DNA from 3 places in the Pseudoalteromonas sp. SCSIO 43210 genome. Region 1 is predicted to be linked to each of the others. Evidence: predicted binding sites of a transcription regulator. Region 1 holds the regulator's gene; each other region holds the start of a gene.
What was found. The regulator sigma-54, encoded in region 1, starts transcription at its own class of promoters, with help from an activator protein. The targets are predictions, from matches to a motif close to GTTGGCACGNNNNTNGNNT.

Region 2: the regulator sigma-54 is predicted to act here: its motif matches at 2,645-2,663, upstream of LOS73_RS13740 (EF-hand domain-containing protein).
Region 3: the regulator sigma-54 is predicted to act here: its motif matches at 1,840-1,858, upstream of LOS73_RS20325 (TorF family putative porin).

The regions. Positions count from the first base shown of each region.
Region 1 covers NZ_CP087225.1:750,443-754,734, reverse strand. The annotation lists gene lptC (LPS export ABC transporter periplasmic protein LptC) at 1-79, shown strand, start outside; gene lptA (lipopolysaccharide transport periplasmic protein LptA) at 69-611, shown strand; gene lptB (LPS export ABC transporter ATP-binding protein) at 608-1,333, shown strand; gene LOS73_RS03325 (RNA polymerase factor sigma-54) at 1,403-2,902, shown strand; gene hpf (ribosome hibernation promoting factor) at 2,929-3,216, shown strand; gene ptsN (PTS IIA-like nitrogen regulatory protein PtsN) at 3,221-3,673, shown strand; gene rapZ (RNase adapter RapZ) at 3,693-4,292, shown strand, end outside.
Region 2 covers NZ_CP087225.1:3,211,657-3,215,948, reverse strand. The annotation lists gene LOS73_RS13760 (putative RNA methyltransferase) at 1-351, opposite strand, end outside; gene LOS73_RS13755 (energy-coupling factor ABC transporter permease) at 348-995, opposite strand; gene xthA (exodeoxyribonuclease III) at 1,001-1,807, opposite strand; gene LOS73_RS13745 (exonuclease III) at 2,048-2,479, shown strand; gene LOS73_RS13740 (EF-hand domain-containing protein) at 2,704-3,225, shown strand; gene scpB (SMC-Scp complex subunit ScpB) at 3,378-3,968, shown strand; gene rluB (23S rRNA pseudouridine(2605) synthase RluB) at 3,965-4,292, shown strand, end outside.
Region 3 covers NZ_CP087225.1:4,692,801-4,697,092, reverse strand. The annotation lists gene LOS73_RS20340 (ABC transporter permease/M1 family aminopeptidase) at 1-99, shown strand, start outside; gene LOS73_RS20335 (Bor family protein) at 361-672, shown strand; gene LOS73_RS20330 (Bor/Iss family lipoprotein) at 669-992, shown strand; gene LOS73_RS20325 (TorF family putative porin) at 1,054-1,740, opposite strand; gene LOS73_RS20320 (hypothetical protein) at 2,019-3,182, opposite strand; gene LOS73_RS20315 (AsmA family protein) at 3,616-4,292, shown strand, end outside.

The DNA.
Region 1 (4,292 bases):
TAAAGGCCTTGAAGCCGATTTAAAAACTGAAGTGATAAAACTTATTAACCATACGCGAACTATATATTATGACCAATAAAATTTCAAAAATACTTATTATTCCGACACTTATACTAGCTTTCAACCTTAGCGCTGCTGAACAAGCGATTCAACCTGCAGCGAATCAAATATCAATAAGTGCCGACAAACAAGAAGGCCAATTAAAAGAAAACGTCGGAATTTTTGAAAAAAATGTTGAGATTATTCACGGCAACCGTCGTATTACAGCCAACCGTTTAGAAGTACATAAACGTGATGAATTAGGCGATAATAAACAGCTACTAATTGCAACTGGTAGCCCTGCATATTTCGAAGAAAAACAAACTGATGGCACTATAATGAGCGCCAGCGCAAACGAAGTTCGTTATGATGTAGCTAAACGATTTTTAACCCTTATTGGCGATGCACAAGTATCGCAAGCGGGTCAAAAAATAAATGCCAAGAGTATTACTTACGATATGCAACAGCAATTAATTAGCGCTGAAAAAGACGAAAACTCAACCGATCGTGTGCATACTATTTTAGTACCTATTGAGACTAAAAAAGAAAAAAACGATAAAGGTCAGCCATGAGTACATTAAAAGCAGAACTATTAGCTAAAAGTTATAAAGGCCGTGAAGTTGTAAAAAATGTAGGTCTGGAAGTAAAGGCTGGCAGCATAGTCGGGTTACTTGGCCCTAATGGTGCAGGTAAAACCACAACGTTTTATATGATTGTAGGCCTTGTACCTAGTGATAAAGGCAAGATTTCTATCGACGATAACGATATTACTCTTTTACCTATGCATAGTCGTGCTAGATTAGGCATTGGTTACTTACCCCAAGAATCATCAATTTTTAGAAAGCTTACTGTTTATCAAAATTTAATGGCTATTTTAGAAACACGTAAAGAGCTGAATAAGCAAGCAAGAGAAGACACACTTAACAATTTATTAGATGAATTTAGTATTCAGCACATTCGTGATAGCCAAGGTATGGCATTATCAGGAGGCGAGCGTCGCCGAGTTGAAATAGCGCGAGCACTAGCCGCTGATCCTAAATTTATATTGCTTGATGAGCCTTTTGCTGGTGTTGACCCTATTTCAGTGTTAGATATAAAGAAAATAATAGAACATCTTAAAAATCGTGGTATTGGTGTGTTAATTACCGACCATAATGTAAGAGAAACTCTTGATGTTTGCGAAAAAGCCTACATAGTTTCTCATGGTGAGTTAATTGCATCAGGCACTCCAGAACACGTATTAAACGATAAAACAGTACGTGATGTTTATTTAGGCGAACAATTTAGGCTGTAACATTTACGCCATGTCTTTAAGCATCTGCTAGTATTAATTATAACAACATAAAAGGATTGTTAGAGATACATGAGGCAATCATTACAGCTGCGCATGGGCCAGCAACTTACAATGACTCCACAGCTGCAACAAGCAATTCGCCTGTTGCAACTCAGTACATTGGATCTCCAGCAAGAAATACAAGAAGCACTCGACAGCAACCCCCTATTAGAGGTTGAAGAGCAAGATTACGCCGAAGATTCTGCTGGTAAAAACGAGCAAAAAGCAGATAACGACGATGTCACTGTTAGCGCAAATGCTGATGATGTTCCGAGCGAATATGAGCAAGACAGTGGTGAAGCACTTGCTAAAGATACGCTAAGTGATGAAATGGCTATGGATGTTAGTTGGGATGAATATATGAGCGCAGCCCCAGCGTCATCATCAGGACCAATGCCTGAAGATGAATCTATATACCAAGGCTCCTCAACTGAAACGCTCCATGAATACCTAATGTGGCAACTACAACTGACTCCCTTTAGTCCTACCGATGAAGCGATTGCGATTGCGATTGTTGAAGCCGTCGATGATTCGGGTATTTTAACGCTAAGCTGCGAAGAAATTTTAGAAAGTTTTAATCAAGAGAACGAAGAAGACAACGAAGTTGAACTTGACGAAATAGAAGCTGTTTTAAAACGAATTCAATTGTTTGACCCTGTTGGTATTGCAGCACGTAGTTTACAAGAATGCTTATGTATTCAGCTGAACCAATACGATAAAGAAACACCCTATATTAATGAAACAAAAATGATTTTAACCGAGCACATTGATCTATTAGCTGCTCGCGACTATCGTACATTAATGAAAAAAACAAAGCTCAAAGAAGAAGAGCTTAAAGAAATAATGACTTTAATACATACTCTTAGCCCAAAACCGGCGGATACTATAGTTAGAGAAGAATCTGAGTATGTAATTCCTGATGTATCGGTGAAAAAAATAAAAGGTCGCTGGGTTGTTGAACTAAACCCAGATAGCATGCCTAAAATCAGAGTCAACAGCCAATATGCAGCAATGTCACGCACCGTTAAATCAAGTGGTGATAGCCAGTTTATTCGCTCGCATCTACAAGAAGCTAAATGGTTTATTAAAAGTTTAGAAAGTAGAAACGATACACTATTAAAAGTAACTAATTGTATTGTTAAGCAACAACAAGGTTTTTTTGAGCATGGCCCCGAAGCCATGAAACCAATGGTTTTAAATGATGTAGCAGAAATGGTCGAAATGCACGAATCAACTATTTCACGCGTAACAACTCAAAAATATATGCATACACCTCGCGGTATTTTTGAGCTTAAATATTTTTTCTCAAGCCATGTAAGTACTGAAAATGGAGGCGAATGCTCATCAACAGCAATACGCGCTCTCATTAAAAAATTAATCGCAGCAGAAAACTCAGCAAAACCATTGAGTGATAGTAAAATTGCAGATATATTAGCTGAGCAAGGAATAAAAGTAGCGAGACGTACAATCGCAAAGTATCGCGAATCTCTAGCTATTCCACCGTCAAATCAGCGAAAAAGTTTGATTTAAGACGCTAAACAAAGAGGGTAATGCTTATGCAACTAAACTTAACTGGTCGTCACGTAGAAGTAACTGATTCATTAAGAGATTATGTAAATACCAAATTTGCGAAGCTAGAAAGACACTCAGATCATATTAATAATGTTCATGTCATTCTTGATATAGAAAAATTAAACCAAAAAGCTGAGGCAACGATTCATGTAAGTGGAGCTGAGTTATTTGCCTCTACTGAACATCAAGATATGTACGCCGCCATTGACTCGCTGATTGACAAGCTCGATCGCCAAGTTATTAAACACAAAGAGAAGCTTGCTCGACACTAATATTATGAAATTAAGTTCACTTATATGTCAGGACTGCAGCAGAGCTGCGGTCCTTTTTAATAGTAAAAAAAGAATTTTAGAGTTCATCAGTCAACTTGCTCATGACAAGCTCCCATATCTTTCTCAACAAGATATTCTCAGCGCCTTAATGAATAGAGAAAAACTGGGAAGCACTGGTATAGGAAGAGGCATTGCAATCCCTCATGGGCGAATGAGCGGCGCAGAAGAGCCCTTAGCACTCGTATTAGTAAGCGAAACACCTATTAATTTTGATGCAATAGATAATCGCCCTGTTGATATATTTGTTGCTCTCATCGTACCTGATGGCGATAACCAGCAGCACTTAAAGACGCTCGCAACGATAGCTGATAAACTAAATAATAAAGATTTTTGTAAACAGTTACGCAGCGCAAAATCAGATACTGAACTGTATCAAGTTATTGTAGAACAATCGTAATTAACATAATGGGTGATAAATGGAATTAATTATCATAAGTGGCCGTTCCGGTTCTGGAAAATCGGTTGCTTTACGCGTAGTTGAAGATTTAGGTTATTATTGCGTAGATAATATTCCAATTAATCTGCTACCTTCTTTAGTGAGAAGTGTATCTGATAACTACGACAAAATTGCAGTTAGTATTGATGTCCGTAATTTACCAAAAGAGCAAGATGAATTTAACGATATCCTTGAATACTTACCTGGCTTTGCTAAACCGACTCTGTTTTATCTAGACAGTGAGGATCAAACATTAATTAAACGTTTTTCTGAGACTCGCCGTCTACACCCGTTATCAGTTGACTCATTACCTCTTGATTTAGCTATAAAAAAAGAAAAAGAACTACTCGATGTTCTCACTACTCGCGCTGACTATATGATCGACACGAGTGATTTAAGTGTTCATCAACTTGCTGAATCAATTCGTGAAAAAATTCTGGGTAAAAAAGATAAACAACTCATTGTTACTTTTGAGTCATTTGGCTTTAAACACGGCATTCCTAAAGAAGCTGATTATGTCTTTGATGCACGCTTTTTACCTAATCCACATTGGGAGCCAGAATTAAAACCTTTAAATGGC
Region 2 (4,292 bases), 2.5 Mb from region 1:
TTTTGAAATGTCGACGCCGTACACAACTGCGTTTGTTTTACTTGCTATTGCTTGAGTATAAAACCCTTCACCGCATCCCAAATCAATAATAGTATTTGCACTTATATTACTGATTATGTCGCTAAGGTTTTGTTGCAAAAAGCCATAATAGCCACGCTCTAAAAATGCACGCCTAGCTTGTACCATTTCAAGCGAATCGCCTGGTTGTTTTGAGTTTTTTTGTTGCACAGGCAGTAAATTAACATAGCCCTCTTTAGCAACATCAAAGCTATGGTTGTTAGCACAACGAAGTGTTGAATCAGTTTTCAAAAGTGCGTGGTTACACAGTGGGCATTGATATTGTAGACTCATGAGTCTAGGTAGTCCTTATCGTAAAAAGTTTTTACCCAATGCGGGCGATAGGTGATCATAACTGTTATAGCCATACCGTTGAGCATTGCTTCAGGAAACCAAATTATGGCACTTAAATAAACGTAGTTATCTGCGAGTTCTTGCCAATTGTATTGCCCTATAGCTAAGTAAAATAAAGCACCTAGGCTTATTTTTATACAGGCTATAACCCCTGCAGTTATGAACGCACAAACAAATATATAAACAAAAAAATGACGAGGTAAATACTGGTAACTAATTATAAAGCCAAGGTAGCTTAGTAAAATAGGAATAAACGCACCAATAAGCAGTTGAACTGGTAACAGTTCAAGTTCAATTTGACCAAATGCAGTCAGTAGGGCTGTGGCAAGTAGGCTACTTAAAATAGTCAATCGCCAGCCTAAAATTAATGTTGCAGCTGTAACGCCTAATATGTGTAAATCGAGGCCAGTTAAAATTCCTGCTTTTATTCGCCAAAGCACTGCAAACACTAACGCACATGCAAGCACGCCAGTTTGACGGGCTGGCGTATTAAGCAATGTTTTATATGTTTTTTTATCAAAGCTTAGTAGGGCAATAATAATTACAAGGGCCCAAAGTAGCCCTTGTATTGTTATGCTGAGCATAGTAATTACTTAAATGTTGACCATATAGGGGCATGATCTGAGGGTTTTTCAATACCGCGCAGTTCGTAATCAATACCAGTATCTATACAGCGTGCTGCAAGCTCATTAGTTGCAAGTACTACATCTATTCGAAGTCCTCGGTTATCTACAAACCCCTTAGAGCGATAGTCAAACCATGAGTATTGATCGTCTGTTTCTGGGTTTTGTTCTCTAAAGGTGTCTTTAAAGCCCCAATTAAGTAATGTTGCAAGCCATTCACGCTCTACCGGTTGGAAAGAACATTTACCCGTTTTTAACCAACGTTTAGCATTTACTTCACCAATACCAATATCTAAATCGGTAGGTGATATGTTGATATCGCCCATAACAATTATATCTTGATCGGGTGTATGGTTTGTTTCAAGGTGAGTCATCAAGTCAATATAGAACTGGCGTTTATAAGGGAATTTAGTTTCGTGATTGATATTATCGCCTTGCGGGAAATAACCATTCATTACGGTTAAATCACGACCGTTTTCTTGCTCTACAGTAACGCTTATCATGCGTTTTTGCGATTCCTCTGTATCGGTAGCAAATCCTTTTAAGACCGATTTAGGCTCTTTCTTGCATAACATAGCCACACCATAATGTGCCTTTTGACCATGGTAATAAACGTGGTACCCCATTTTTTGCACATCTTCTAGTGGGAACGCCTCATCATGAACCTTAATCTCTTGCAGTCCAATCACGTCTGGTTGATGTTTATCGATAATTGCTTGTAATTGATGAAGACGAGCACGCAGACCATTGATATTGAAAGAAATCACTTTCATTGAATTTACCTTAAAATTGGTTCTATTTAATGCACTAAATTGTATCAGTATTTACGCGTACATAACATGACTGAAATGGATAAAATCGCTGCATAATTGTTGACCAAATGGTGTTTAAAGTTTAAACATTGTTAATGCTATATTAATTTGTTAAATAAATAAAAAATTCAATTGATATCTAAAAAGTAGGTTATATAATGCGCGAAATTACTCAATAAGCTCGTTCAAATAGGATCTCACATGAAAACACAACTAATTTTAGCTGCAGCACTTTTAGCATCAACTACGGTCTCGGCACAAAGTAATTCGTATTTTAGTAAAGATAATAAAATAGAATCTAAATTGTGTGTATTAAGTGCCAATAAAGGCTTTTCTGCCGCTCGTAAAGAAGCAGCCCAGCATGGTGTGTTTTTATCACGCTTTTCACAAAGTATTTTGTGTAATGGCGAAGATATTCGTGATATTGCTAAAAAAGGAACAACTACTGAAGTGATTAAAACTAAAGTTGAAGTGTTTGCTAAAGACACTCAACAAGAAACACAACTGTGTATGACTGCTTTAAAACAAGGTCTAGCGCCAGTTCGTCAAAAAATCGGTAATTTAAACTCTCTAAAGTGTAATGGTCAAAAAGTAACTGATTTTGTAAAACGTTATCAAAATGCGGCTATTTAATAACACAAAGATTTGAAAAGCATGCCCAGTATATTTATATATACTGGGCTTTTTTTTTGCAAAAATTACAAAGCACTTTGCAAAGTTTTCAGATATAACTTATTGAAATTGTTTGTTAAATGCTCTATTTATTTGTAACTATTTGATTTTAATTAGTTAACTAACATTGGCATCCGAATTGTATTAGCTAAAGTGACATTTATTTAATTACAAGGACACGTCTTATGAAAAAGTTAACATTAGCAACAACAATTTTAGCATCTTTGAGCCTCGCGGCTTGTTCTTCAAATCAAGGCCTTGAGAAAATAGACAGTGATTTTGCAAGCCTGGACAACGACAGCGATGGCTACATTTCAAAAGTCGAAGCGGATGATGATAGCATCTGGGAGCATTTTTCGAATATTGATACCAATATGGATAATGAAATTAGCCGTAAAGAATTTAACGCCTACATGCAGCTTAATGCAGGTAAAGTGGCGACTGATAGTGACGTAAGTGAATCAGCGTTTAAAGCTGAAATAGCTAAGTTTGATAAAATTGAGAGTAGTTTTTCAAGTTTAGATAATGATAGCAACGGTTATATTTCGATTGCTGAAGGCAACGATGATGATATTTCAAATCATTTTGGTTATATGGATGAAAACCAAGATAAGCGCATCAGTAAAAGCGAGTTTATGGGTTACATTAAAAAATACGGTAACGCAGTAGCTGAAGATGATGCATTAGAAGCCATTAAACATAGCTAATATTTGTTGTTTTAAAGAGTAAATTATAAGCCAGTGATAATCACTGGCTTTTTTTGTGTTTAAAATCTAGTTATTTAGTAGATATATTTTCCTAGTTTGGTGTTGTTCTGTCATAATAGATGGCTGTGTATTTTTATTTGTTAAGAGTGTGTATGGCGGGTCGGCGAATTAGTGATGAACAACTAGTTGAGATCATTGAAGCAGCTATTTTTGTTGCAGATAAGCCTTTTAGTAAGCGCCACCTTAAAGACGTAGTATTAATAGATTTAGCTATTTCTATGGCGCGAATAAACGACGCAATAGATACTATACAAGAACATTTTCAAACTCGTGGTATTCGTCTAGTCGAAGTTGGCAGTGGTTATCGCTTTCAGGCATGTAGTAGTTTAAGCCCTTGGTTAAATAATTTGTGGCAAGAACGTGCGCCTAAGTATTCACGTGCTTTACTGGAAACATTATCGCTTATTGCATACAGGCAGCCCATTACACGTGGCGAAATTGAGCAAGTAAGGGGAGTTACTACGGGTTCGAATATTATAAAAACCTTACTCGAAAGAGAGTGGGTTAAAGTGGTAGGGCATAAAGAGGTTCCGGGTAAACCGGCTTTATATGCAACTACAAAACAATTTTTAGATTATTTTTCGTTAACAGGTTTAGATAATTTACCAGCACTGCCAACAGAGCAGCAAAGTAAAATTAACCAGTTATTAAGTGATCCTTCTGTGAGAGAACCATCCGAATGAGTATACAAGGTGAAAAGTTACAAAAAGTCCTAGCCCGTGCAGGCGTAGGCTCGCGCCGTGAAATGGAAAAATACATTGATGCAAACCGCGTTAGTGTAAACGGTAAAGTGGCAAAGTTAGGCGACCGTGTTGAGGAAACAGACTTAATTCGTGTTGACGGACACACTGTGAAAATTGAAGAAAAAGCAGATAGAATTTGTCGTGTAATTATGTATAACAAACCAGAAGGTGAGCTAAGTACACGTAAAGATCCAGAAGGGCGTCGTACTGTATTTGACCGACTTCCTCGTATTGATGGCGATCGTTGGATTGCAGTAGGCCGCT
Region 3 (4,292 bases), 1.0 Mb from region 1:
ATTATACTAAAGGTAACTGAATTACCTAAATTTGCAGGTGTTGATCCTTTTATTAAGTTAATTGACAAGAAAAGTGGCGATAATATTAAAGCACTGTAGCTTTTAAGTGCAGTATAAAAAATGCCAGTTGTTTTACTGACTGGCATTTTTATAGCTATTGAAAGAGATTATTGATAGCTAACAGTAAAGTTATTTTTACTATATCTAAACTCATTTAGTAAGTAGCCCTCATCCTAAACTTTGTAGAAAATTGTATAAATTTTTGTATCAATCGCTACATTTTCCCCACACCTTCTTACTAACTTAACTTTAGTTTTTTTGTACACTGCTGTCATTAAGAGTAAACAACAAGGGATAAGAATGAAGCAGCTAATGATAAGCGTTTTAATACTAAGTCTAACCGCTTGCTCTGCGGTGACAATTCAGCCACAGCAAGCAGCCAAAATAACAAGCAAAGCGAGTTATGAAGATAGTCGACCGTTCTTTTTATGGGGATTGGTTGGAGAAGAGCGCGTTGATGTGAAAAAAGTATGTGTAGATAAATCAGTGACTCAAATGCAGTCACAACAAACGTTTAGTGATGGAGCACTTAGTTTAATTACACTTGGTATATATGCACCTCACACTATTAAAGTATGGTGCGAAGATGAAATAGTAGGAGAGGCATTATGAGTATTAAGTTACTTATAACAAGTTGTATGCTGATTATATTAACGGGATGTACGAACATTTACTTTGATAATGGTGTACAAGACAACGTGAGCAATAAAACTCAAGAGAGTTCACAATGGCATCATAATTTTGCTCTTGCATTATATGAAGGATCTAAGCCGTTAGATTTAAGTACTCATTGCCCACAAGGTGAATGGCAAAGTGTCCATACGTATAAATCGTTTACTAATGGTTTGGCAGAGGTGGCTGTTAATCAAATTGCTCCGGCTTGGTACCCTAAAACAGTTGAAGTGAGTTGTACTAAGGTGCCATTCAAGTAATATTATAAACGAGAAAAGGGCCAAAAGGCCCTTCGTGTTGCAGCAAGTAACACATTCTTTTTTATAAGTTAAAGTCTACAGAGTAAGCTACGTAGGCTTTAATATCTGAATCATCTATATCTGTATCAGACAAACCAAAAGTAAAACCGTCTTTTGAAATAGATATACCGTAATCTAAGATATTGTCGTCACCAATAAAATCACCAGAGTAATGACCTAAATGTAGTGCCATTTCAGTACCGTTACTACCGACAGCAAAGCCATAATCAGCAGTTAGGTAAAGTGAGTCGCCAAAGTCTGTACCGTCACCACTTGCAGCTGATGTTGCAAGTACAGAAGCGCCAAACGTGAAGCCTTCAACACTAATACTACCGTAAATTTCAGAGAAATCTGCGTCAGCTTCAGAAGCTGCGTCTGGGTAAGCGTAATAAATATAACCAACATCGTAACTAACACTTTCGTTAATGTCGCCACCGAAGCCTGCGTATAAGTCAAGCTCGTAGGTCATTTCGTCAGCCCAAGATGCATTTGAAGCCCAAGTACCGGCATAAAAACCAGACTCATTAGCGTAGTCAATACCACCGGATATTGCCGCATCACCACCCGTTTGCTCTTGGCCGCGCCATAAGTAATTTGATGTTGCTGCCGCATTTGCTGTTACTTCAGCTTGAACTGATGTTGAGATTACCGATGTTGCAGCCATTAATGCGATGATGCTAATCGCAATTGTTTTTTTTAGTTTGAGCATGTCCATTTCCCGTTATATGATTTTTGCATGCCAAGGTTTTATTATGTATTGCTTTAACCTTTTAACTGGATGCATTTTTATTGTTTAACTGGGGAGATGGTGCACTGTGTGTGCCAGCTTGGTTTTATTTATTTTAAAATGTATTTTTATAGTTTAAAAATAATGACTTACAAAGGAGTAGTGTTTTCTTATTGAGGTAATTTTAATAAGTGTTCGCACGCTGCTGGTGCATAAATTAACCTAACCGCACCATTAAAGTACAGCTAGGTTAGATTTATTTAGCCGAAAATAGTACGCATTAGACTAATTGTTTCGTTAACGCCTCGACCTTTTTGTACTTCATTAATGATCGAGTCACGTTTGCTGCGAATATGCTCAGGAATATCGTCAGCAGCAAGAGCACGGTCTACTAAAATTTCTGCAGACTCTTTGCCTCTACGTTGAGTTTTACCTGTCGTTGTTGTACTACGCTTAGGCTTGCTAAGTAACTTGATGTAGTTTGAACTGTCAGGTGTTTTAGTGTCTGCATAATAAAAGAAACATGGGATCAGTGCTTTAATAGCAACTAACTGTTCCTCTAGTTCGTTACTTGCATTAGCCATTTTATACCACGACATAGCTTGAATACCTTTAACGATATCTTGCCAGTAACGCTCAAAATCACTATTTTTAAGTTTTGGAACTCCAAGAGCGCCACATAATGCATCTAATCGATTATTTGTAATCGGAGTAAATAAATCAGGGCGGCGCATTGCTAGCAAGCGAGTTGCAGGGGCTAGCGTTGGTTTTTCATTGTTGTCGGTAAACACTTTTGAGTAAGCAGCAACAAATTGCTGGTATTCATATTGAGTGATATCACCTTCAAGTGGGATGTTTGCTAGAGCTGCATCAAAATCACCTGGTAAATCGCTAAGCATTTGATGAAAGCTTTTTGCACTCTTAGTTGAGGCAAACCATTCAACATCAAAGTTGTATGTGCTTGGATCAAGTGACGCCATATGCTTACCGCTAAACGCAAGTAAATCTTCAGGAATCATATCTTTAAGAGATTGTTCACGAATGCTTTTAATGTAGTCTACTAAGCGAAGCTGTTCATCAAGAGCAATAACGTCTTTGTGTTGTTCTACAAATACACTTACAACAGGCCACGGAGCAATACGTAAAGTTTTAACCTGTAAAAAGCTGATAGCTGAAATAAGCTGATCGTGTAGCTTCTTAAGTATAGGTAATTGTTGCGGCTCTAGTAAATCGTAGTTCATACGATCTCTACTTGCATTTAATAGTTCGTAACACCAAGGTAAAAAATCATCAGGGTGGTTTTCTACTTTCACGGCCATAAGGTTAAGGCTTAACTCTGAAGATTGCTTCAGAATGTTCTGATAGATTTGATTTTCTTGTTCGCCTAGCGTCATTTTTGACGGTGAAATTAGCAGTTTTTTCATGCCTTGTAGAATCTCCGGATTAGATATATATTTTTTTGCTGGTCTATTTTAGCGCAATTACATCAATAACAACAGCGCTGTCCTCAATGCTTAATAGTGACAGGGGATAAATATCTATACTTTTCAATGTATCAAGATTAAATTATAGGTAAATATTAGTTATTTTGATTTGAGGTTTTTGTGAGATATTGTCATTAAATTTACAATGTTTAATTTCAAGAGCACTAAATTGAATTATTTAGTTAATGCTTTTTTATAGCATTAACCATTTCATTAGTACTCTACTATATGTTTTTTATGCTGAAATTTTCAGCACGGATTCATATCATGCCAAATAAGTTAAACTAAATAGCATTTTTACAACTTCAGCAATGATTTTAAAGCTAACACTCGCTATGATAAGAACATTATTTGCACGTTTGAAAGGACGATCATGAAAACCTTACTTAAAATTGTAGGTGTAATACTTTTATTATGTATAGCACTAATTGCTGCCGCACCGTTTTTAATTCCTACTGATACTATTTTTAATAAAGTGTCGCAGCAGGTAGAACAAACAACTGGGCGCACTCTTACTATTAAAGGTGATAAAACACTTAGCGTATTCCCTGCATTAAAGTTAGAACTTAACGACGTGCATTTTGCAAATATGGGATCAGGTTCGCGCGCCGACATGGCGAGTATGAAACAGCTTGCTGTACATATACCTTGGTTTTCATTATTTGGTGGTGAGTTTAAATTAGATAAGTTTGTTATAAACGAACCAAATATCCTATTAGAAACCGACAAAAATGGTAAAGCTAATTGGCAGTTGTTTGATGCAGTTGCAGAGCAACCTAAAGAGCAAAGCCAATCAGGTGAAGCAATAAAGCTTCCAGATAACTTTGATATTGAGTTAGGTGAGGTTGCTATTTATGGCGGCACATTTACCTATCTAGATGGGCAAACAGGTGCTAAGCAACAGATTAGTGATTTAGAACTCGCTATTTTACTTCCATCACTTCGTAAAACATTAGAAGTAAAAGGGGGTATTACTTATATGCAGGAGCGTTTTGAGCTTGATATAAAATTAGATACTCCAGCTAAAGCAATTGAAGGTGCTACTTTTAA